4 regions of the Exiguobacterium sp. s149 genome follow, and region 4 is predicted to be linked to each of the others. Evidence: riboswitches for the same ligand, from Rfam matches in the RefSeq annotation. Region 4 holds a riboswitch; each other region holds the start of a gene.
The links. A riboswitch is a leader RNA that binds a small molecule or an ion and turns the genes downstream of it on or off. The one in region 4 is predicted to bind S-adenosylmethionine.

Region 1: it holds a riboswitch for S-adenosylmethionine, as region 4 does, so the genes downstream of both, KNP81_RS05845 (2,3-diketo-5-methylthiopentyl-1-phosphate enolase) here and KNP81_RS11360 (MetQ/NlpA family ABC transporter substrate-binding protein) in region 4, are expected to answer to the same signal.
Region 2: it holds a riboswitch for S-adenosylmethionine, as region 4 does, so the genes downstream of both, KNP81_RS03435 (Na+/H+ antiporter NhaC family protein) here and KNP81_RS11360 (MetQ/NlpA family ABC transporter substrate-binding protein) in region 4, are expected to answer to the same signal.
Region 3: it holds a riboswitch for S-adenosylmethionine, as region 4 does, so the genes downstream of both, msrA (peptide-methionine (S)-S-oxide reductase MsrA) here and KNP81_RS11360 (MetQ/NlpA family ABC transporter substrate-binding protein) in region 4, are expected to answer to the same signal.

What each region holds. Positions count from the first base shown of each region.
Region 1 covers NZ_JACSLZ010000003.1:161,795-165,763, reverse strand. Annotated here, with positions in the region: gene mtnA (S-methyl-5-thioribose-1-phosphate isomerase) at 1-923, opposite strand, end outside; gene mtnK (S-methyl-5-thioribose kinase) at 920-2,071, opposite strand; SAM riboswitch class I at 2,153-2,255, opposite strand; SAM riboswitch class I at 2,461-2,562, shown strand; gene KNP81_RS05845 (2,3-diketo-5-methylthiopentyl-1-phosphate enolase) at 2,632-3,789, shown strand; gene KNP81_RS05840 (2-hydroxy-3-keto-5-methylthiopentenyl-1-phosphate phosphatase) at 3,786-3,969, shown strand, end outside.
Region 2 covers NZ_JACSLZ010000002.1:51,688-55,656, reverse strand. Annotated here, with positions in the region: gene trhO (oxygen-dependent tRNA uridine(34) hydroxylase TrhO) at 1-28, opposite strand, end outside; gene KNP81_RS03440 (TVP38/TMEM64 family protein) at 253-897, shown strand; gene KNP81_RS03435 (Na+/H+ antiporter NhaC family protein) at 925-2,226, opposite strand; SAM riboswitch class I at 2,279-2,374, opposite strand; gene KNP81_RS03430 (GGDEF domain-containing protein) at 2,471-3,969, opposite strand, start outside.
Region 3 covers NZ_JACSLZ010000010.1:25,671-29,639, reverse strand. Annotated here, with positions in the region: gene KNP81_RS12515 (four-helix bundle copper-binding protein) at 1-295, opposite strand, end outside; tRNA gene KNP81_RS12510 (tRNA-Ala) at 411-483, opposite strand; gene KNP81_RS12505 (GRP family sugar transporter) at 618-1,481, shown strand; gene msrA (peptide-methionine (S)-S-oxide reductase MsrA) at 1,511-2,023, opposite strand; SAM riboswitch class I at 2,088-2,188, opposite strand; gene KNP81_RS12495 (hypothetical protein) at 2,233-2,394, opposite strand; gene KNP81_RS12490 (amidase family protein) at 2,506-3,909, shown strand.
Region 4 covers NZ_JACSLZ010000008.1:39,688-43,656, forward strand. Annotated here, with positions in the region: gene KNP81_RS11350 (aminotransferase class I/II-fold pyridoxal phosphate-dependent enzyme) at 17-1,192, shown strand; gene KNP81_RS11355 (iron-containing alcohol dehydrogenase) at 1,189-2,205, shown strand; SAM riboswitch class I at 2,246-2,350, shown strand; gene KNP81_RS11360 (MetQ/NlpA family ABC transporter substrate-binding protein) at 2,423-3,244, shown strand; gene KNP81_RS11365 (methionine ABC transporter ATP-binding protein) at 3,254-3,969, shown strand, end outside.

The sequences.
Region 1 (3,969 bases), on a different contig from region 4:
GCCGGATTGAAGACGGTGATGCCGACGGGTGCCGTCGGTTGACCGCCGATATGTGTCACTTCTGACGGGTTCCGCTCCTCGATTTCAATCGTGTCATCCGCCGTCAAATCGAACGTCGAATGCGGCGCCGCGACGTAGAACGGAATGCCGTAATGTTTGGCAAGGACGGCGAGCTGCAACGTCCCGATTTTATTGGCGACGTGACCCGTCCGTGTGATACGGTCGGCTCCAACGATGATGGCGTCGACTCGTTTTGACTGAATCGTCCAAGCCGCCATATTGTCTGTGATGAGCGTCACGTCGATATCGGCCCGGTCGAGTTCCCAGACAGTGAGGCGTGCCCCTTGCAGGAGCGGCCGCGTCTCACAGGCGAAGACGTTGAAAGATACGCCCTGTTCTTTTCCGACGTAAAACGGCGCGAGCGCCGTGCCGTATCGCGATGTCGCGATGGCACCGGCGTTGCAAATCGTCAACACGTTCCCTCCGGCCGGCAACACCGTCAGTGCATGCTCGCCGATGGCCCGATACGTATCGACGTCCCGGTCGTACAAAGCGATGGCGCGCCGTTTGATTTCCTCGGCAATCGCCTCAAAGTCGTCCCCGACATTTAAATCAAGGAGCGATTCAATCACGTTTTGCAAATTGACCGCTGTCGGCCGGGTCGCAATCAAGCGGCGTCCGACGAGTTCGAGCCGACGCGTGAAGTCCGGGTCATCGATTAACCGGCCCGCCTCTTTGGCGAGGACGAACGCTCCGAAATAAGCGATGGCCGGGGCGCCGCGGACTTGGAGCGTCTCGATGGCATGTTCGGCCTGTTCAAGCGTCTCGATTGTCACGTAACGCTCTTCGTGCGGCAACAACGTCTGATCCAATAGGATGAGTTCGTCCGTTTGCGAATTAAAGCGGATGTTTTGGACCGTCATACGCGCACCCCCGACAAAAGCGTCACCAAGTCGTCAATCGATTCGACGCTGTGGCGTTCTTTGATGAGCGCCGTCCCGAGGGCAAGCGCGTCACGTTTTCGTTCGAGCCGCGTCGCTTCCGGCAACGTCTCGAGATCGGCGACACCGGCGAGTCCGACGGCACGGCGAATGAGTTCGCAACCGGCGTAGCCGATCGTGTCGCTGAAGATCGTCCGCAACAACTCGTCGACAAAACCGTCCGTGTTGAACGGTTCGACGGCGCGCTCAAAGTTGGCCCGGAACGTCTTCTCAAACGTCTCCCACACCGTCAAGACGTCTGTGAAACGTTCGAAGCGTTTGAACGGGTCATAGAACGTCGACAGCGTCAAATGGGCGATGATTTGGCCCAGGTCGAAGCCGAACGGTCCGTAAAATGCGAACTCTGGATCGATGATTTTCGTCTCTTGTTGGGTCGCGAAGATGCTGCCCGTATGTAGGTCACCGTGCAGAAGCGCCTCATGTTTCGTGACAAATCCGACTTTCAGTTTCGTCACCTCGACCTTCAGCGCCTGGTCTTGCCAAAGGCGTTCGACATCTTTTCGAAGCGCCGCCTCGATGTTGTTCGACTCTGCGTCTTTGAACGGGTCGGTGAAGATGAGCTTCTCGGTGATGTCACACAGTTCCGGATTGTAATAGTCACGTTCAATCCGCTTCTTCGCAATTGGTCCGGCCGCATAATCCGACGTCGCGAACAGCGTCTCTCCTAAAAATTCACCGACATGACGCGCGAGTTCCGGATAGCTCTCCCCCTTCAAATAACCGGTGCGGACAATCTCATAATCAGACAGATCTTCTAAAATCGTGTAGGCGAGCGTCCGGTCGCTGCCGAGGACGTCCGGGACGAAACGCGGCGCCACGTTCGCAAACTCACGGAGTGCCAACTGTTCAATCCATGCCCGTTCGAGCGTAAGCGGCCAGCTCTCGCCGACAACTTTGGCGTATGGGAGCGCCTGTTTGACGATTAGGCGCTGTTCGCCTTGGCGAATCCGAAACACGAGATTCAAGTTACCGTCCCCGATTTCCTCACACTCGGCGATTCCTTCTTGCAAGTATCCTAGTTGACGGACGTGCTCGACGACGGTCTGTTCTGTAAATGGTTGATATGACATGATGTTTTCCCCTTCCTGTAAGTTGCCCACAAAAAAAGCCCCTTTCTCCGCGAGAAAGAGGCACAGCCAAAATGGTTGTTCCTCTCATCTGTCAGACATTCGTCTGGTGGATGTAGCACCGTGCCTAGTGGTCGGTTGCTGCGGCGTCATCGGGCCAATTCCCTCTGCCAACTCGCGATAAGAGTGGTTTATTCGATTCGGTGAACTTATGTGATGAATATTACGGACTTGACGTCACAATTGTCAACGTCATTTTCTCCGTGCACCTCCGTCTTTTTTTGTGCATATATGGAAACAACTCCCCAAAATATTTTTTTTGGAAAAAAAGGAATTGACGACGTGACGATTCTGTGCAAAAATTCAATTAAATTTCACAACTTCAAATCACATTCTTATCAAGAGCAGACGGAGGGACGAGCCCGATGATGTCGCAGCAACCGACCAGAGATGGCACGGTGCTAATTCTTGCAGCGAAAGCTGAGAGATAAGAGTTCATTTTTTATGATGACCTCTTGCCTCGGCATGGGGTCATTTTTTGTTTGCCTGGAAGGAGGAACCATATGAGTATCACTGCCACATATGAAATCAAACGAACGGACGCGGTCGCGACCGTCGCCGACAAAATCGCCCTCGAGCTGACCGTCGGTACTTGGACGGAGCTGCCTCACTTAGAGCAAGAGCAGTTACAGGCGTACCGGGGTGAGGTCGTGTCGACCACACATACGGATACGACGAGCCGCTTCACGATCCGCTACCCGTTACATAATGTCAGCCCTGACTTATCATCCATCTTGACGACGACGTTCGGGAAACTGTCCCTCGACGATTCAATCCGGTTAATCGATTTGACGTTGCCCGAGACGCTCGCGCCTCATTTCAAAGGCGCCAAGTTCGGCGTCGAAGGGATTCGCGATTTGCTCGGTGTCCATGATCGCCCGCTCGTCATGAGCATCTTCAAAGGTGTCATCGGCCGTGACCTCGCGTTTCTCGAGCAGCAACTCCGCGATCAGTTTGCCGGAGGCATCGATATCGTCAAAGACGACGAAATTTTATACGACAACCCGCTCACCCCATCGCTCGAACGGGCCCGCATCGGAGCGGCCGTCATTCAAGCGCACTTTGAGGCGACCGGGAAGCGTGTCCTCTATGCCATCACGTTGAGCGGTCCTGTGTTCGCTCTGCGCGACCAGGCACTCCGGCTGATTGAGGCCGGTGCGACGGCGCTTCTATTCAACGTCTATACGTACGGTCTTGACGCACTGCGCGAACTTGCGAACGACCCAGACATCCGTGTGCCGATTTTGGCTCACCCGGCCTTTGCCGGCGCCTTGACCGGGTCCATCAGTCATTCGCTCTTACTCGGTAAACTCCCACGCCTCGCCGGGGCCGATTTGACGCTCTTCCCGTCTCCGTATGGCTCCCTCGCGACACCGCGTGACGAGGCGTTCGCGATTCGTGACCAGAGCGCCGAACCGCATTGGTCGAAACCGATTTTACCGGTCCCATCAGCCGGGATTCATCCGGGACTCGTCGCGGATATCATTCGTGATTTCGGGACAGATGTCGTCATCAACGCCGGCGGTGGCATTCACGGACACCCGGATGGCGCAGCCGCCGGGGCTCGTGCTTTCCGACAAGCCATCGCTCACGTCCTCGATCAAACCGAAGGACAGACGGACGAGCTCGATACCGCGTTGAAGGCGTGGGCGTCGCGATGACGATCCATATCCTGTGCGACTTCGACGGGACGATCACGGCGGAAGACAATATCATCGCCTTGATGAAAGCGTTCGCCCCGCCGGCTTGGGTCGAGTTGAAAGATGCGGTCCTCGAGCAACGGATTTCAATCCGCTCCGGCGTCGGTCAACTGTTTCAACTATTGCCGAGCGCGGCTGCCC
Region 2 (3,969 bases), on a different contig from region 4:
GCAAGACCCGCATTGGTTTTGTTTCCATGTGTGTTACTCCCCTGTGTTCAGTTTTTTGCAGGAAAACGAACGTTGGGTTGTGTCGTTCGACGAACGGACTTGCCTGCAACCACAAGTCCATATTATATGATAGATATCACAGCGGAATTTCGCAAATACTTTTTATTTTTTTACGGCGGTGGGCAGGGGGATGCGTCTTCCTGAGCGAAATCGGGTAAAAAGGAATAACGAAAGTTGAAGGTGGAAACTGACATGCTGACATCACTCCAACAATATATTTTAAACTTGATTGAATGGCTACAAGGACTTCCAGGCGGACCTTGGGCAGGACTTGGGGCACCGTTCCTGGAGGCGATCTTTCCATTTCTCCCACTCGTCCTCATCATCTCGGCGAACGCAGCGACATATGGATTTTTGCTTGGGACGTTACTGTCTTGGATCGGGAGTTTGCTCGGAACAATTCTTGTGTTTGTAGCTGTTCGCTACGTGTTCCGAAAGCCGATGACGCGGTGGCTCGAGAGACATAAGCAAGGCGTCTATTGGCTCGAACGCATCAAGCACATGAGTCCGGTCTCACTCGGGTTTCTGTACTCGCTCCCGTTTATTCCGGTCAGCTTGATCACATACTTACTCGCGCTCATTCAAATGCCGCTCCGTACGTTCATCATGGCGGCCGGGTTCGGCAAGTTGCTCGTCGTCTTGATTTTCTCTGTCATTGGCGACCAGTGGGAAGAGTTTATCCAAAGCCCGTTCCGATTATCGATGCTCGTCTTATTACTGATTGTCCTATGGGCCATCAGCCGTGGACTCGAAGAACTGCTTAAACGGCGTGCCTTCAGAAAACGGAACGAGCAGCTGAAACGTGAACTTGAAGCGAAACGACAAACGACCTTGTGAAGCGACTGCTTCACAAGGTCGTTTTCGTTAAGCGCGTTTTTTGAAACGCGGGAAGTTGAAGGCGATGGCCAATCCTCCGCAAATGAACAACAAGAACGGATAGAACATATACGGAACGAGCGCCGGTGACGCTGTGTTCGTCAGTTCGGCCGCAATGAGAAGCTGTGCCCCATAAGGCAACAGACCTTGGACCCCACACGAGAAGATATCGAGTACACTCGCTGACTTTTTACGTTCGATGTCATAATCGTCGGCGATGTTCGCGGCGAGCGGACCAGCCACGAGAATCGAAATCGTGTTGTTCGCCGTCGCGACGTTTGTCGCACTGACGAGCCCGGCGATGCTCCACTCCGCGCCGGCCCGTCTTTTAATTCGGGACGTGAGCGCGTCACGCAAGTACGTGAGTCCGCCGTTATGCGAGATGAGTCCGACGAGCCCACCCATGAGCAATGTCAGGAGTGAAATCTCGGCCATGCCCATCATGCCGTCCGCCATGGCGGTGACGTACGTGGTGACGGCTAGACTGCCGTCCAACAGACCGATGATGCCGGTCAGGGCGATGCCGCCGAGCAAGACGAGGATGACGTTCATTCCCGTCAAGGCGAGCACGATGACCGCAAGGTACGGAATCAGCTTATACCATTCAAACGCTGCCGGCTCGATGGTCGATTCACCGCTCGATAAGACGGCGAGCAAAATCGTTGTGATGACGGCTGCCGGCAAGACGATCCAAAAGTTAGTCCGGAACTTGTCGCGCATGTTCGTCCGTTGGGTGCGGACGGCTGCAATCGTCGTGTCCGAAATGAACGACAAGTTATCACCGAACATGGCACCGCCAACGACGGCCGCTGCTGCGATGGCGATATTGACGCCGCTCTCCTCATGGATGCCGAGGGCGATCGGCGCCAGTGCGGCAATCGTCCCGGTCGATGTGCCCATCGCCATTGAGATGAAAGCCGCGATGACGAACAGGCCGCTCAAGAGGAGCGAAGGCGGTAATAACGTCAATGCCGCATTGACGGTCGCATCAATCGCCCCGATTGCTTCTGCGACGCTTGAAAACGCGCCGGCGAGCAAGAAGATGAACACCATGATCAAGATGCTTGGGTTGCCGGCGCCTTGGGCGACACGTTCGACCGTCTGGGTGACGCTTCCTTTCGTCATCATCGCCGCGACGATGACGGCAATCAAGGCCGCAATCAAGACGGGAAATTTATAAAAATCGTCATAGTAGATGCCTGCCCCGATAAAGAAGACGAGGAAGACGAGTAAGGGCAAGAGCGCCCATTTGTTAGCTGTTGGTTGTTCCAATCGATTCACCTCATTCATAAAAATAAAAAGAGAGCCTTCTGAAAAAAGGCTCTCTCTACAAGAAACACTTTTTTCATCTTTCGAGCAGACCGCTCGCTGGATTTGGCACAGGTTACCCGCTGCCGAGACGTCATCGGGCCAGTCCCTCAGTCTCTCTTGATAAAAAAGTTGTGATATTTAGTTATAAGACACGTTCCCTAACGTACCTGTTTCAAATCTGCTTGTCAATAGCAAACCCCCACGCGATGCACGTGGGGGCGAGTCAGGACGTCAAAAAATTGTAATGGGCGACGCGGTTGCGTCCTGCGTACTTCCCGCCGACGTAAAGCGCTCGGTCGGCGTTGCGAATCGTATCGTCTAGTCGTTTGTCACCGAACGCTTGAATCGTATCGACGCCGATTGAGGCGGTCACTGGGATATCGATTCCGTCGACGTGGAATGGTTTGGTTTCGATTTGTTGACGGATGCGCTCGGCAATCTCGACGGCGGCTTCGACATCGCATCGGTTCAACAGCAAGATGAACTCCTCGCCGCCATAACGGGCTGCGAAATCATCGGTGCGGAGCACTTGGCGGATGCGGCGACCAAACTCTTGGAGCACGCTGTCTCCGACTTGATGACCGTGCGTGTCGTTGATTTTTTTGAAGAAGTCGATATCGAGCATTGCGACGGAAATCGGATACATCGAGCCGTCCGAGATTTGTTGAATCCCGTATTCATAAAAAGCCCGTGCATTGGCAAGCAACGTCAAGCTGTCCGTCCGGCTCTCGGTATAGAGGCGGTCGCGTTCATGACAACGACTGATCGTTCGATTGAACGATTTGAGCAGTTTGACAATCTCACGTTGAATGATGGGCGGATAGCCATAGACGTGCTCGCCGGTCATGACGAGCCACGTGCGGATGCCTTCGATTTCCTCGGAACGGACCGAGATGAAGCTATGATAGTCTTCATCGAACTCGTTCGATAACGGGGCGTCCCATTCAAAGCGCATCTCATACTCGACCGAGGCTTCGTTCGGATAGGTTGCATCGAGTAAATCAAAGACGACGTGGCGATCGATCGGCTGGCGCGTCTTTAAATCAAAGTAAAGTGTGCGGTCGAACAGTTTGAACTCGACGAACCCTTCGTCGTACTCGTTGAGTCGTTCACATTGACTGAGGAACACCTCAATCGCTTGCGCCTCGCTTTGTGACAACGACACGGCTTCTTTTGCCTCATCATATTGTTCAATCAACGATTTGAAGGCGTCTTGCCGACCTTTCTGGATGATGAGCCGCTTAATAAAGAAGGTGAGTGCGGCGGCGATACTGCTGACGACAAGCAAGTTCGTCTCACGGAAGAGCGAGGCTGCTAAAATGAAGACGAGACTGACGATATACGTGTAAAACGCGATGTTTAGAAAGTCGCGGACCGGGATATCGACACGGAACCACCAACCGACTTGATACTTTTGTACGACCGTGTTTAAGATGATGGCCACAATCAAGCCGGCAAGCGGCAGAAACGAATCTTGGGAATAAAAACCGAGACCGGTCACACCACCGAGTGCCAAGTAGACGCTGGCCGGGATGGCGATTTCCAAAAACGACGTGATGGCGTTCCACGGATACGTAAAACGGAACCGTCGAAGCGCGACGCGCGGTTTCAAGTTGACGAACTGGAAGACGAGTAGTCCAATCTGATTGACGAACAGCGCTGTCTCAAAATCAAAGAATAAAAAAATAATTAAGACGATACTTTCTGAAAAGGTAAAGTAGA
Region 3 (3,969 bases), on a different contig from region 4:
GGAGACACGCTTCGGAACAACGTTGGCAATGGTCATGCAAGTGGCGGCCACATTCGACGGCGCACGTGTCGCACACCTGGGCGCAGAGTGCAGCAATCGGTTTGGTGAAAGCCGAATCGGTCTCGAGCGCGTTCAAGGCGAGCGCACACACTTCCGAACATTCTTTCGTCAGCCGGATACACTCGGCGACCATCAATAAATCCTCTTCTTGTAAACATTTTGAGAAACAGTGATTGCTTGCCCGCATACAGTCGATGACGGCTAAAATGGTCTCTTCGACAGAGGCACGATCCATAGTAAGTCCCCCTTAGAATAATGATGTCTTACAATCATTACCCGCTACCAGGTGACTTAAACCGGGCGGAGACGCAAAAAAAAGTCACCCCTCAAATGAGTGGTGACTTCCATAATGGAGCATAGCGGGCTCGAACCGCTGACCTCCACGCTGCCAGCGTGGCGCTCTCCCAGCTGAGCTAATGCCCCGTTCGAAAATTATTATATCATCCTAGTAAAACATTTGGCAATGGATATTTTTAAATTTTTTCGAACAAAGTTTAATCGTGCGTAAACGTGGGAAAATCATTGGTAATGTTATTCTACGAAAGCAGGTGTTATCTATGGAAATGATTTTACTCGCACTCTTACCTGCCTTGATGTGGGGGAGTATCCCGCTCATCGTGTCGAAAGTCGGTGGTAAGCCGATTCAACAGTTAATCGGGACGACGATTGGGGCGATGGTGATGGCGGTCATCATCGCACTCGTATTCAATCCGGAGTTCACGACGCTAGCAATCGTGACCGGCTTCATCTCCGGTGTGTTCTGGGCACTCGGGCAATATTTACAGTTCCAATCGTTCCAAATTTTAAGTGTATCGAAAGCGATGCCGATCAGCACCGGTATGCAACTCGTCGGGACGTCCTTGTTCGGCGTCATCGTGCTCGGTGATTGGCAGACGTCGACCGAGTTATGGCTCGGTTTTTCTGCGCTCGTGTTGATTATCATCGGGGCGGCACTGACGTCATATCAGCAGAACAAAGACGGCGACAGTAGCGGGGCCTTGAAGAAAGGCTTGCTCGTCCTGCTCGTGTCGAGTATCGGTTATGTGACGTATGCCGTCTTGACGAACTATTTCGAGGTCGACGGCATCACGGCCATCTTGCCGCAATCGGTCGGGATGTTCATCGCAGCGCTCTTGTTCAGCTTGCGCGAGAAAGATGTCAAGAAGTTCGACCCGAAGACGTTCAAAAACATCTTGGCCGGTCTCGCCTGGGGGATTGGGAACTTCGGGCTGTTCGTGTCGAGCGGTGAGGTCGGCATCGCGACGTCGTTCGCCTTGTCGCAATTGAACGTCGTCGTGGCGACGCTCGGTGGGATTTATCTATTGAAAGAAGAGAAGACGACGAAAGAACGGGTCTTCGTCTTTATGGGAATCGGGCTCATCGTCGTGGCCGGATTCATGCTCGGGATTGCGAAAAGCTAAAAAGACGGGTCAGACGACCCGTCTTTTGTTTACCAGGCTTGCTCGATGAATGCGTCGCGCCCAGATTTCTTCCGGTCCTCTTTATAGTGGGCCGGATTTTTTTTATGGAAGTCTTGATGGTATTCCTCGGCCGGATAGAACGTGTCGGCCGGTAGAATCTTCGTGACGATTGGCTGTTTGAATCGTCCGCTCGCCGCGAGCGCGTCGCGACTCTGCTCTGCTTTCACGCGTTGTTCTTCAGTATGATAGAAGATGGCCGGCGCATATTGGCTGCCGCGGTCTTGGAACTGGCCGCCGTCATCGGTCGGATCGGTCTGAATCCAATATAGTTCGAGCAGGCGCTCATAAACGAACAGCGTCGGGTCGAACGTGATCTCGACGACCTCATAATGTCCCGTCGTCCCTGTTTTCACTTGTTCATACGTCGGGTCATCGACGTGACCTCCCGTATAACCGGATACGATTGACTCGATGCCAGGTTGCTCCTCGAACGGCGTCACCATGCACCAAAAACAGCCGCCTGCGAATGTTGCTTTTTCCATTAGTAAGTCCCCCTCGATCAATTTTCCCAAAAAAAGCGCTCATGTCATCGACATGAGCGCTCTGTCATATCGGCCAAGGCACATGCCTTGCTGGAAGTAGCACCTTGCCGAAGCAGGTTGCTGTGAAGTCATAGAGCCAGGTCTCTCGTTCACTCAAGATATCGATATGTAGTTGGTGAGAGCATCATACCATCAGATTTGAAGCGGCGTCAACGGTTTGGTTTGCGTCGAAGTTGGAACAAGGTGGCGCCGAGAATCAAGATGACGAGGACGATGGAGAGCGGTAGCGTATACGGAGCGTCCCCGGCATATAGCTGTAAGAAGAACAAGGCAAAGACGGACAATAAGACGAGTACGTACGAACGATTCATAGTAACCTCCCTTTTCTTTCAGTGTACCAAGTTACATATTCGTTGGCGAACGAAAACAGGAAATCATCTGGAGATAGCGAATACCATCGAGTGACCAAAGGAGGAATCTATATGACTGAACCAAACACATGTTTCGAACTCGATATCGAGACCGCCCAGCGCGGATATAAAGAAGGAACGTTCACGGCGCGTGACGTGACGGCCTACTATTTGACACGGATCGCCCAGTTGAACGACAAGCTGAGAGCGGTCATTCAAGTGAACCCGGACGCCTTGTTCGAGGCCGAGGCGGCCGACCGGGCGTTTCGACGAGGTGACCGCTTGCCGTTGCTCGGCATCCCGGTGTTGATTAAAGACAATGTCGAGACGGCGGGATTGATGAAGACGACGGCCGGGGCCGTCGCCCTCGCGCATCACTTCGCCGGCCGGGACGCCCATCTCGTTCAAAGCCTGCGCGCGAATGGGGCCATCATCCTCGGAAAAGCGAACTTATCCGAATGGGCCAACTTTTTGACTGAGGGCATGCCGAACGGCTGGAGTGGGGTTGGTGGCCAGACGCTCAATCCATATGGGGACAAGCTCGATGTCGGAGGGTCGAGTTCAGGTTCGGCGTCGGCGGTCGCTGCCAACTTGACGTTGCTTGCCGTCGGCAGCGAGACGAGTGGCTCGATTATCCACCCGAGCGTCCATAATGGAATCGTTGGCATCAAACCGACCGTCGGTTTGATTAGCCGCAGCGGCATCATCCCGATCTCCCGGTCGCAGGACACGGCCGGCCCAATGGCACGGACACTACGGGATGCGGTGCTCGCCCTTGAGGCGATGGTCGGGGAAGATCCCGCTGACCCAGCGACGACGCATCTTCCGGCCGGTCCGCCTTACCGGACTTGTCTTGATGAGCGGCAAGCAGTCGGTATGCGTGTCGGCGTCGTCAAGACCGATCTGTCTGAAGAAGAGCAGGTGCTCTACGACGAAGCGATCGCATTGCTGAAACAGAGCGGCATCGAGGTCGTCACCGTCGAACTGCCGTCGAAAGCAGGGCTCGACCAAGGGGATATCCTGTACCATGAGTTCAAGCTCGGAATCGAGGCGTATCTCGCCTCGACGACGCTCCCGTATGAGACGTTGTCGGATTTGATTAACTGTAACAACAGTCATCCCGAGACGATTCCGCATGGACAGAAGACGTTCGAGAAAGCGGATGAACAATCGGGCCGCTTGATTGAGGACGCCTATTTGACGCGCCGCCTCGACGACGTTTATCACGCCAAGACGGACGGCATCGACCGATTGTTGGCCGAGCAGGAACTTCATGCCCTCGTCTTGCCGCATGACCACAATTATGACATGGCGGCGAAAGCCGGCCATCCGACCGTCACGATCCCGTATCGCTTGAAGGCGAGCGGGGCCCCGTTCGGTCTATCGTTCACCGGGACGAGCTATGCCGAATGCGACTTGATTCGTCTCGCCTACGCGTTCGAGCGTCATGTGACACGTCCCGTCCCACCGTTATAAGAACGTTGCACCGGTCGTCCACGTCCGCTACAATGGTACGTATGCGGATTGAAGAAAGGA
Region 4 (3,969 bases):
CATAGGAGGACTATTCATGACTGACAGACGCTCACATCTACTTAAAACGTTACCACCTCAACATTTCGTCGGACTCGCGAACGAGGTGGCCGAACTCGAACAAGCCGGCCGCGACATCATCCGACTCGGACAAGGGACGCCTGACCTGCCGACGCCTGAGCCGATCTGTGACGCGCTTCAGACGGCGCTCCTCGACGCCTCGACCCATCAATACGGTCCGTTCCGCGGTCAGGCCCGCCTGAAGCAAGCAGTGGCGACGTTCTATTTGAATGAGTATGGAGTCGAACTTGATCCCGAGACAGAAGTAGCGATTCTCATCGGCTCAAAATCAGGTCTCATCACGTTGCCGCAATGCGTACTCGAACCTGGCGACGGGATTTTGCTACCGAATCCCGGCTATCCTGATTACATCTCGGGGGCACGCCTCGCCGGTGCCGTCGTCCGTGACCTCGTCCTCCGGGAAGAGAACGGCTTCTTGCCGGACTATGAGACGCTCGATACGCAAGAGGCAAGACTCATGTATTTAAACTACCCGAGCAATCCGACCGGAGCCGTCGCCTCACCCGCTTTCTTTGACGATACCGTCCGTTTCGCCCGGGAGCGGGACTTGATGGTCGTCCACGATTTCGCATACGGCAGCATCGGATTCGATGGACATGTCCCGCCGAGTTTCCTGCAGGCGGAAGGGGCGAAAGAAGTGGGCATCGAGGTATATACGATGTCGAAAGCGTTCAACATGTCCGGTTGGCGCGTCGCCTTCGCCGTCGGGAACGCGGACATCATCGAGGCGATCAACACGTATCAGGACCACGTCCACGTCAGCGTGTTCTCGGCCATCCAGGCGGCGGCCGTCGCCGCACTCGAGGCGCCCCGTACTATTCGCGATGACTTGGCACGACTGTACGAGGCACGGCGTGATCGCCTGATCGACGGGTTGAACCGGGCCGGCTGGGCCGTCGAACCGCCGGAAGGCTCGTTCTTCGTCTGGGCGAAAGTGCCTGAGGGTGATGCCAAGTCGTTCTCGCGGAAACTGCTGCATGAAGCCGGTGTCGCCGTCACCCCGGGCTATTTCTTCGGCTCGGAAGGGAACGGATACGTCCGCTTCGGCCTCGTCTCACCGGAACCGAAGATTGACGAGGCCGTCGAACGAATCGAGCGGTTGTTTGCCGCCTATGAGGAGGTGCGGGCATGATTCGTCAGGCCGTCCTTGAATATGACCACGCCGATGACGCGCTCGACCGTCTCGATGACTTAGTCGACGGCCGACGTGCCCACGTCCTGCACGGTCAGAACGGATATGGCATCGTTCGGGAAATCGATCCGGGAATCGCGGACTATCCGGCAACAAGGTTCAGCGGGGAGTGCACGGACTCGGAAGTCGAACGGCTCAAACCGTTTGACGCCGACGTGTTAATCGCCATCGGCGGCGGCAAGCTCGTCGATACGGCCAAACTTGTCGCCTATCAACGGAACGTCCCGCTCATCGTCGTCCCAACGCTCGCCTCCAACTGTGCGGCGTTCACACCGCTCAGCGTCGTCTATCAGGAGGACGGGAGCTACGACCGCTACGACATGTTCCGCGTCGTCATCGAACGGGTCATCGTCGACTCACGGGTCATCTCTCGCTCACCATATGAATACTTCCGGGCAGGTGTCATCGACACGGTCGCGAAGTTTTACGAGGCCCGTTATTTGAGTGGTGACAGCTCAGCTGACGCCGGCGTCAACACCGGACTCGTCTTGGCCGAACAGTGCGGGCGTCTCGTCGAACTTGAATTGAGCGAGCACGCTTTTGAGTCGTATAGTGACGACGTCCGCTTCGCGGTCGATCACGTGCTCGCCATCGGCGGCGCCGTCGGTGGCTTTGGTGACGCCGGGACACGCGTCGCCGTAGGCCATGCGGTCCATAACTCGCTCAGCCGGTTCGAGTCGACCCACTCATTCTTGCACGGAGACAAGGTCGGCTTCGGCCTAATCGTCCAAGAGCGCTTGCGGCGCTCGGCCGATGCCCCGTATTTGGAAGCCTGGTTGAAACGGTTCGGTGCCCCGACGACGCTCGCGGCGCTCGGGGTCGGGTCGAGCGACATCCCGGTACTGGTCGACTCCGTCATGACGGAGACCGAGCTGCAACAATTGCCGGCACCGCTCGATAAAGATTTTCTGAAAATAATTTTTGAAAATTTACAATTATCTATTTACAATTAAACCAATTAAAAGTAAGATGATAACAACTAAATAGACCGATTGCTTATCAAGAGTGGTGGAGGGACTGGCCCTGTGAAACCCGGCAACCAGATCGTAATGATCATGGTGCTAATTCCAACAGACGAAATCGTCTGGGAGATGAGCGTGTCCGACTTTGACTTGTCGTGCCCGCCACTCTGAATGAGTAGCGGGCTTTCATTTTGGAGGAGGAAAACAAATGAACATCAAACAGAAAACAGTACTTGCAGGAACATCACTACTCGCCGCCATCGCGCTCTCAGCATGCGGACAATCGGACGCAAGTGAGGCGCTCAGCACGGAGTCGCTCACGATCGGCGTCACGGGCGGGCCGCACCAACAGATCGCCGAGAAAGTGAAAGAACTCGCGGCCGAAGACGGACTCGAGCTTGATATCAAGGTGTTCAACGACTACAATACGCCGAACACAGCGCTCGCCGAGGGCAGCCTCGACGTCAACAGCTATCAGACGCTCTCATTCCTCGAACTGCAAAAAGCCGATAAAGACTATAAAATCGACGACGTGTTCAAGACCGTCGCCTTCCCGATGGGTCTCTACTCAGAGAAGTTGACGGACATTAAAGATTTAAAAGAAGGCGACAAGGTCGCTGTCCCGAACGACCCGGCGAACGAGTTGCGGGCGCTACGTCTGTATGAGACAGCGGGACTCATCACGCTGAAGGAAGGCTTGACGGACAAGGCGACGAAACGCGATATTGCCGAGAACCCGCTCAACCTTGAATTCATCGAGCTCGAGGCGTCGCAGCTCCCGACCCAGCTCCCGGAAGTCGCGCTCGCGGCCATCAACACGAACTTCGCGATGGGTGCCGGCCTGTCCATCAACGAGGACGCTTTGTTCCACGAGGACACGGTCGACAACCCGTATCCGAACTACGTCGTCGTCCGCACCGACAACAAGGATGACGAAGTCGTCGCCACGCTCAAATCGTACTATCACTCGGACGAGGTCCGGACGTTCATCGAAGAGACGTTCGACGGCTCGATCGTCCCGGCGTTTTAAGGAGGGCCTATGATCGCACTTAAAGGCATCACGAAGACGTTCACGGTAAATAAAAGTGCCGTCACCGCACTCGACGACGTCTCGCTCACCATCGATAAAGGCGAAATCTTCGGTATCATCGGGCGAAGCGGGGCCGGCAAGAGCACGCTCATCCGTATGATCAACCTGCTCGAACGCCCGACGTCGGGCCAGGTCGAAATCGAAGGACAGGACATCACGAGACTCGACAAACGAGGGCTCTCGAAGCTGCGTCATCGCATCGGGATGATTTTCCAACATTACAACCTGCTGAAGACGGCGACCGTCGAAGAGAACGTCGCCATCCCGCTCCGTCTCGAGGGGCTTGATAAGCGCACGATCCGTGAGCGTGTCGACAAGTATCTCGACATCGTCGGATTGACGGACCATCGGAAACATTACCCGGAGCAATTGTCGGGCGGACAGAAGCAACGTGTCGCCATCGCCCGCGCCCTCGCGCATGAGCCGGACATCTTGCTCAGCGACGAGGCGACGAGCGCGCTCGACCCAGAGACGACCGAGTCGATCCTCGACCTGTTGCTCGACATCAACCGCGAGCTCGGGCTGACGATTTTCCTCATCACCCACGAGATGGAAGTCATCGAGCGCATCTGCGACCGGGTCGCGGTTATCGAGGCCGGCCGGATCATCGAAGAAGGGAACGTGCTCGACGTGTTCTCTGACCCGCAGCATGCGACGACGCGCAA